Regions from separate parts of the Shewanella acanthi genome, predicted to be linked through region 2. Evidence: riboswitches for the same ligand, from Rfam matches in the RefSeq annotation. Region 2 holds a riboswitch; the other holds the start of a gene.
What was found. Region 2 has a riboswitch for cobalamin ahead of K0H61_RS13860 (ABC transporter ATP-binding protein). Riboswitches for the same ligand answer to the same signal wherever they lie in the genome.
Positions count from the first base shown of each region.

Region 1: linked by a shared signal. The riboswitch ahead of K0H61_RS14615 (TonB-dependent receptor) and the one ahead of K0H61_RS13860 (ABC transporter ATP-binding protein) in region 2 are both predicted to bind cobalamin.

Region 1 is NZ_CP080413.1:3,410,822-3,415,252, forward strand. It holds gene K0H61_RS14615 (TonB-dependent receptor) at 1-1,957, opposite strand, end outside; cobalamin riboswitch at 2,063-2,286, opposite strand; gene K0H61_RS14620 (DUF3622 domain-containing protein) at 2,550-2,858, opposite strand; gene K0H61_RS14625 (phosphoribosyltransferase) at 3,208-3,774, opposite strand; gene K0H61_RS14630 (MATE family efflux transporter) at 4,103-4,431, opposite strand, start outside.
Region 2 is NZ_CP080413.1:3,208,583-3,213,013, forward strand. It holds gene cobT (nicotinate-nucleotide--dimethylbenzimidazole phosphoribosyltransferase) at 1-230, opposite strand, end outside; gene K0H61_RS13855 (FecCD family ABC transporter permease) at 244-1,395, opposite strand; gene K0H61_RS13860 (ABC transporter ATP-binding protein) at 1,392-2,279, opposite strand; cobalamin riboswitch at 2,425-2,607, opposite strand; gene K0H61_RS13865 (histidine phosphatase family protein) at 2,775-3,458, opposite strand; gene metH (methionine synthase) at 3,863-4,431, shown strand, end outside.

The DNA of each region.
Region 1 (4,431 bases), 200 kb from region 2:
AGCGATAACCGAGTGTCAGACGCACATCGCGGCCACGGCCAGAGTAATAGCTGTCTCCCCAATCGCCACCAAAGTAACCTGAGCTAACATAGTCCTTATCCAGCAAGTTATCGACTCTCAAACTCGCCTGCCAAGCATCACGCTGATAATTAACGGCGGCATTTGCAAGCACATAACCACCGAGTTTTTGCCCCTCATTGGCATTATCACCCTCGATAAAACGCTCACCGGTATACACTGCCTCGGTAAACAGTTGGAAATGCTCAGCAAAATCAAGGCTCAAATAGCCACGACCAGAATGCTCCGCCACCCAAGAAAGCTTGTTGCCATCGTTAAGCCCAGCGGTAAATTCGGCATCCACATAGTGGTATTCGAGTCCGACTAACCAAGCGTTAGCAAGTTGCCAATCCCAATCCACACTCGCACCGTAACGGCGAGATGCATCGGCATTCACATTAGCCCCAAGGAACGTCCCCCCCGTGGGTGTATTGGCACTCGGATCGAAGACAATTTCATCCTTAAGATCCAATTGATACAAACTCAGCTTTAGGGTTTGGCTTTGACCAATCCAATCCCAACCCGCTTCATAGGATTCACCTGTCTGGGGTTTAAGTCCATAGACATCGCTTGGGGTATAGGCCTGTTCATCTACTTTGGCAAAGCGGAAATTTTGATCGTAACGAATATAGAATCGCTGCTCGGCGTTAGGACGATAGTTAAGGCCAAATTCTAGGGCGCTGGCATCTTCATCTAAATCGATACCATTAGGATAAGCCGCGCCATCGACAAGCTCATCACTCACTTCAGCGTAACGTCCGCCCACCACGTAATTGAGTGTTTGGCTAAGCGGCACTGTCGCCTGTAGATAGACACTTTGTAGCCGCTGTTCATTACTACGCGCCGAGCTGTGAAATTCCGCCTTGCCACGACTGATATCAAGGCCAGTCACCAGATTAAGCTCGCCCTGACGCGTGGTGTAATGACCTACGGCTTTTGGGCTAAACATCAGTAATGAACGGGTGTTACGGCTGTTTGTTCCCCAGTTTAGGGAAGTGACTAAGGTGTCGCTGTAATCCACATCGGCCTGCAGCGACCAATGTTGGTTGAGCTGATGCTGGTATGCCGAGCGCAGCGCCGTGGTCATCTGGTGCACGTACTCGCTGCTATTCCATGAAAAACGTGGGTCTTGCTTAAATTCATCCTCGGTTAAAGAACCTGGATTCTCACGGTCATCGTCGTAATAACTGCTCTCGACCATAAACATATCAGTTGCGGTTTTATATTGAATGCGGCCTAGGATAGAACCGGTTTCGTTAGCATTATGATCGCGGTAGTTATCGCCCTGATTGTAATTAGCGCTGAGATAGTAATGCCAGTTGTCATTAATTGCGCCAGAGATATCGCCGCGGCCTTCATAGGTATTAAAGCTGCCGCCCGATAACTGCACACTGCCAGCCGTATTTTCAGGGGACCTAGTGACAATATTAATCACCCCGCCCACCGCTTGGTCGCCGTAGAGCACGCCGGCGCTGCCGGATAATATTTCAATACGTTCGATAAGATTGAGTGGAATCGCATTCAGACTCGGGGCCGCAATATCGATATTATTCAGGCGGCGACCATCGAGTAAAATCAGCGTGTTATTCACCGCCGTACTGGCACTAAAACCGCGCATAGCATAGCTGGTGCCGACGTTGTTATCCGAAACTTGAATCCCGCTCTGGCCACGAAGCACTTCGGTAAGACTCGTCGCGCCGCTCATTTCAATGTCAGCCGAGTCGATGACATTCACATTGGCGGCAATGTTCAATGGCAGCGTGTCGGCGCGGCCAATAACGACTAAATGTTCGTCGATTTTTGAAGCTTCGAGCTCGTCGGCAAGGGCTTGGGGTGCACTTAATGCCAGAGTGGAAAGACTGCCAAGAAGCAGCGCGATTTTAGTTGGTTTGGTTCCCATTTTACCTTTAACTCCTGCAAGGAAAACGGGGCATTAACGCCACGATATTGAATTATCAGTCTCAATAAACTGATTTATCGCGTTTTGAGATCTGCCCACCGAAATCTCAAAAACACCTTTAGGGCCGGTCTCCGGACTTTGGCTATATCGACGCTTACGCTTCGATGCAAGACTCACCTTTTTTACATTCACATCGCAGCGCCGTCATTGGCACCACTCTGAAAGCGGCAGTCTCTCACCATTTACCGTTGCGGGGGCAGTGCCAGACTTTCACTGGCTTCCCGATTATCTTACGTCTTAACGTAAGCACCACAGAAGGTTGACGAACATAACACAGGCGCATACCAGAATTAGCTGCGAAAAAACCTGTGATTTGGCCTATATCATAGCACCAAAGTCGCGCATTATAGACGTCTATATGGATAAATGTCCACGAATGCAGACAAGTTAAGTGTTTTTGAGCCAAATTGGATAATGAAAACACTCAGTAAAAGATGAGCTAAACAATAATGCCCTATAAAAACTAACAAAAAAGCAGCTACTCAAGCTGCTTTTTTGTGGAGCCAAAGGTGGAGATCACCTGGCTATAGACTTATTCTTCGTCGAATTCGTCATCTTCATCGTCAAAATCGTCGCCATCGGTCGCAGCTTCTGCCGCCAATGCCGCTGCTAATTTTGCTTTAGCTTGCTTCTCGTCGCGACGCTTGTTGCGCTCGGCTAAAGTGCTAACAAACACTTGAAGCTCGGTTTGACCCCAAGCTTGTGCTTCTGCCTCGGTCGCAAAACCATCATGGCTCTTAGACACGACAGTTTTAGTCGATGTCATACGACGGGTGATTTCAGTCTTCCAACCGGTTTCAGTTTGGGTTACGCGAAAATCGTACTTTTTACCCTTGCTCATTCTGCTCTATTTCCTAAATGATGCTTACCACGTTTGTCTTATCAAGCGGTACAAGCGCTCATCATAAAACAAAAGGAGCGCAGTTTACTTGATTTCGGCGAAGAAAGAGAGATTGCGAGAAAAAATTCCTCGCAAAATCGGCTCTGCTACAAGTTTATGCCAACTGAAGACTTTGTCCTGAATTAAATTGGGTTATTTGTAATGAATGCCATATCGCACATAAAGTGGCATAGGACCTAACGAAATAAGCTAAACAAAGAAATGACTTAGATAAAATGGGCAATAAAAATGCCTGCCAAGCGCGGTACACTCAGGCAGGCATTTACGCAACTTCATTAATCCCTTGGGATTACTTAAACAGGTGCTGAATGTTCTTCAGATCGCCTTTGCCCTCGGCAATTTCCTCAGGCGTCAAACCAGTCACTTCGTGTGGGAACACCAACCAATCCTCAGAGGCATGGATATAGTAATCGGGTTTTAACGGCACCGCAGTGTTCTTTGGCTTGTAATATGGGCAAGCGATACGGATATCATGTGGCATGTTTAAGCGCATCAGCTGGCTTAATTTTTCTTTCAATGCATGGATGCTACGTCCCGAATCGAACACGTCGTCGACGATCAGCAAGCTGTCACTGGCGTTAGCATTTTCAATGATATAGTGCAGACCGTGCACTTTGATTTCTTTGCTTTGCTTGTCGGTACCTATGCCGTAATAGGAAGAAGTACGTACTGCGATATGGTCGGTTTCGACTTTCTTGAAGTCGAAGAATTCTTGAACCGCGATACCGATTGGAGCGCCGCCACGCCAAATACCTACGATGAATTGTGGACGAAAGCCACTTTCATAAACCTGCGAAGCCAATAAAAATGAATCTTCGAGCAGTTGTTGCGCGGTAATAAAATACTTTTCTGACATGACACCGTCCCCATCTTATTTAGTTATGTTAGGCAGTAAAGCGATGCTTTGACCTAGTAAGGTATGTTCGGCGTCCAAAACACGAGAACAGCATTCCCCTAACAAAGTCCTAACAGGCGCAGGAGTGAGGTAGCCGCCGAATTTTGGGAGCGCATTCTATACCAAAAAAAAGCTGCTTGCTGCAGTAATAGCGCAATTCTTCAGTTCTTTGTTCAGAATATTTTGCATATTTAGGACGAAACTAACAAAAAGGCCACCTTAGGTGGCCTGATGGCACATTCCAGTATAGAACTTTCGGCGAAACGGTACACAGTGTTTGGTAAAAGGCTTACGCCATTTCAAGCTTAGGCGCCGTTGGAATGCGAGTGAAACGTTGCCAACTGCCAGAGCGCCAGCGACGCACCATAATCAGTCCTCGTATCCATTCATCGGCAGCCACGGCAAGCCAGGCAGCCAATACCCCGTAGCCCAAATGCAAACCAAACAGCCAAGCAGAAAGTACCCCTATCCCCCACATACTGAATAAGCCAACTCGTACAGGGAAGGCAACATCACCAGCCCCCTTAAGAGCAGAAATAATAACAAGGTTGAATACACGGCCAGTTTCTAAGGCGATAGAACCTAGCAGTAACAAAGCCGTTAACTTAATCACTTCGT
Region 2 (4,431 bases):
ATTGAAATGCCTTCGCGGGCTATGCCATGGTCACCTGCGAAGACCAGCATGGTTGGAGCGTTAATCTTTAGGCATTCAGCTCCTTGAATACGGGCAATTTGCAGTGCAAGGGATTCAAGTTTGCCAAGTGAGCCCTGGGGTTTAGTTTTCAAATCGATTTTCTGCGCTATAACACCATCGTTAAGATGACTAACAGGCGTAATCTGAAATAACACTTCTACGTTAGACATTGCACAAACCTTATCAGATGGATACCCTGCGACGACGCAGGATCAGCAAAAAGAAAAAACTACCGATCGCGGCGGTAATAATGCCCACGGGTAATTCCTGATTGCCTAATAAACAGCGCGCCAGCACATCGACCCATACCATAAATAACCCGCCAATCAGTGCCGTTAACACTATCGGCTGACGGCCTGGGAATAACATCCGCACCGTATGGGGCACCATCAAACCCACAAAGCCAATACCACCGCAGGTAGCCACTAGTATGGCGGTGATGAGTGAGCACAGCAGTAACATATTGAGCCTAAGTTTAGGCACGTTCACCCCTAAGGTATGGGCGGTTTCATCCCCCGCCTGCAGGGCGAGGATCTGCCGTTTATAGGCCAGAATAACAACTAAACTGGTACCAATGACAAGTGCAGGTAATAACAGTAAAGACCAACTGGCCTTGGCAAAACTGCCCAGGCTCCAAAACAGCACCGAGGCAGTGGCCTGCGGGCTAGCAAAATACAGCAATAAACTGGTCAGAGCGCCAAACATAAAAGAGGTGGCAACGCCCGAGAGCAACATGCGTTCGACTTGACTGTTAAGCCCAAGACCAGAAAGTGCTAACACAATCAACACAGACAAACTGGCGCCAATAAAGGCGCCTAGCGGTAAACTAAACCACAGCAGTGTATGCACACCAAATGAGCCGCCGAGGGCGCCGCTGAACAATCCTTCACTGATACTGGTATCGAGATTGCCCAATGGAGAAAACAGGGTCAACATCACCACTGCGCCAAAGGATGCCCCCGAACTAATCCCAAACAGGTAAGGATCGGCCAAGGGATTACGAGTCACGGTTTGCAACACACTGCCAGCAAGTGACAGGCCTGCGCCAGCAACAAAGGCCAACAGAATACGCGGCAGACGCAGCTCAAACACGATTCTATCGAGCATTGAGCGGGTGACAGGCTGAATCTCGGATGAGAAAAGTTGATTGAATTTACTGATAAATACATGCAGCACATCCACAAAGCCTGAGCTTGCCGCACCAAAACTTGCCGCCGCAATCGGGGTAATAAGGGCAAAGACCACCAATCCCAAGATAAGCCACTGCTGGGCTCCCAAGGGGGTGAGAATCGGTGCAAGTAGTTGCCCCATGGCATATTTAAACGACTGTCTCATTGATTACCCCCGCAAACTTCCCTAGGGTTATTCCCAGATGACTCTGACCGCCGAGTGTTATCATCGCTATTTGTCACACCGTAGTAATAGTTAATTTGTGGATTTCCATGGTCTGGATGGGTCGTCACTCGCGCCTTAATGCCAAACACCTCATCAATACTGGCCTCGGTTAACACTTGTTTAGGCGCCCCCTTAGCCACGACTTCGCCCTTGTCTAACAGCAACAGGCTATCGCACAGGGCGCTGGCAAGATTTAAGTCATGGATAGAAGCAATGACGCTGATGCCAAGGCTGCGCACTAAGGTCAGAATTTGAATTTGATATCGCACATCTAAGTGGTTGGTGGGCTCATCTAAAATCAGCAATTTAGGCTGCTGCACTATAGCGCGGGCAATCAGTGCGCGCTGTTTTTCACCGCCCGATAAACGCTCGTATTGTTGATTGCTCTTATGGCTTAATCCCACTTTAGCCAGAGCCTGATTCACTCTGTCGGTATCGATGTGGGAATGACTCTCGAACATGCCCTTGTGCGGCGTGAGGCCCATGGCAACAATTTGCGCGGCGCTCATCTCGAAGTAATGGGGTGTATCTTGCTGCACCACAGCCACCTGACGGGCAAAAGTCTTAGGGGAAAATAGTCCAATATCCTGACCGAAAAGGCTGATACTCCCCTCCGTTGGTTGGATAAAACGGTACAGACAGCGTAGCAGGCTAGACTTTCCCGCACCGTTAGGACCTATCAAGCCGAGCATTTCACCCTGATTAAGGGTAAAACTCACCTGAGATAAAATAGCCTTGTCATCGTGACGCCAGCTTAATTGCTGCACATTGAGGGCGAGTGAGATTGGCGTTGGCTCAGACGAAGGCTTAACAGCCTCTGGCATACCGATAGATGGAGCAGGCTTCACTTAAGGCTTGCCCCCATAAAATAGACCGCCGCAACCTGCATCTTGCAGGCTAACAGCACAACTGGCGTTGATATCATCTTCTGCTCCCCCGAGTTACCCGCTCGAGAATTAAAGCTGCACGCAGCGATAACAGAATTAGGCAGGTCTCCTGACTCGAGGTGAAATTCACCCCTCACAGTTGCGGGCACAGTTCGGGCAGGCAGTTGAGCTTCCCGATTCCCTATTATGTTTGGGTTGATTTAACTTAAGCTGTGGCGCTCGCCATTTAGGTTAAATTCCCAACACCTAACTCTGCGATAGTTGTACGGTATAGTGGCGTTTTCACTATCCATTCAGCTATCTGGGGCTAGCATTATCCTATATCCTGCCGTTTAGGCAATGCTGTTTAAAACTTAAATTACAGTTAAATAATTCATCATCTCCTCAAGACTAAGTGCTAGATGCTAGGTTATAGGAGCTAGAGACTTGGTGCTAAGTAGAAGAAGTTGGCCACTCTAATTGCCAGTAACGCGTGCCATTTGCCTCTTGCAAGACTTCAATGGTCACCAGAGCACCATAGGGCAGCGATAATTGCCTATAGAATCCCGCCACCCTCACCGCACCTAAGGCGCGTGCCATTAAATGCCGAATCACACCGCCATGGGTAATCACCCAGATATGCTCGCTTTGCATTTGCGCTGCCAATTGAGATTCATTAGCTTGTTTTGATTGGGTTAATGCCATAAAGCTGTTTTCAAAAACATTATCTAAGATGCTATCGATAGCAGCATCGACACGCGCTTCAAATTGCGCCATGCTCTCGCCATTGGGCGGCGCTATCGCCCACGGATTTTGCCAATAGGCATCAAGCATGTCACCACATTCCTGATATAAGGCATCGAAGCTTTGGCCATCCCAGTCACCAAAATCCGCCTCCTTAAGTCCATCGACAAGGGAGAGTTTATCCTTAAATTGCTTAGCAAAATCGGCGCAGCGTCTTAGGGGCGAGCTATAGATTGCATGACAAGTATCAATAGCAAACTCGGAATGTTTGGCCACTGCCGCAGCCATCTGCTGCCAGCCGTTCTTAGTGAGCGACACATCGGTTCGCCCCCTTAAAATTGCCCCGCCCTCACATTCACCGTGGCGCAGCAGTAATAATCTCACTCGCTTCATCGACACTCCCCTGCTTCACTGACAATCAACGCTTACAACCACTTCTTTCTAGCAGCGCCCGCAATCGGGTACACTGCCATTGCAATTCGAATACTTAAAAACCGATGCGGTGCCATTACAGCCAAGCCCAAAGTCCCCTAGATGATCAACTTCACCTTAGACTTTGATTTAGCCTTGCCCTGATAAACCCATGTCGCGTATTATGGACGTCTATACGTTTAAATGTCCAAATGAGTTTAAACTGAATTGCCACTGCAAGCATCAGGCGATGTAGTGACAACATAAAACAAAAAGCTAATAAAATTAGCGATAAATATTAGAATCATCGAAGGCGAAAGTAGGTTGCACTCCACATAGGGTGGCGACTTTTAGACATAATCTAGCTGTAGTAAAGGTAATAATTTATGGCGATACCGAGAGCAAAAGCTGGCCAAATCCTGGCTGACATTCGTAATCAGCTTGAGCAACGTATTCTTATCCTAGACGGTGCCATGGGTACTATGATCCAAGGCTACAAGCTAGAGGAAGCGGATTATCGCGGCGAGCGCTTCAAGGATTGGCATACCGATGTGAAGGGCAATAACGATTTGTTAGTGCTCACTCAGCCGCAGATCATCAAGCAAATTCATATCGACTACCTCAATGCCGGTGCCGATATCATTGAAACCAATACCTTTAACGCCACCACTATCGCCATGGCCGACTACGATATGCAGTCCTTGTCCGCCGAGATTAACCGTGAAGGTGCCCGCCTTGCCCGCGAGGCCTGTGATGAAATCGAAAAAGCCACGGGCAAACCGCGCTACGTGGCCGGAGTGCTCGGGCCCACTAACCGCACTTGCTCTATCAGCCCAGATGTGAACGACCCCGGCTTTCGCAATATTCACTTCGATGAGTTAGTGACCGCTTACTGCGAATCAACCAAAGCGCTAATTGAAGGCGGCGCCGATATCATTATGGTCGAGACCATTTT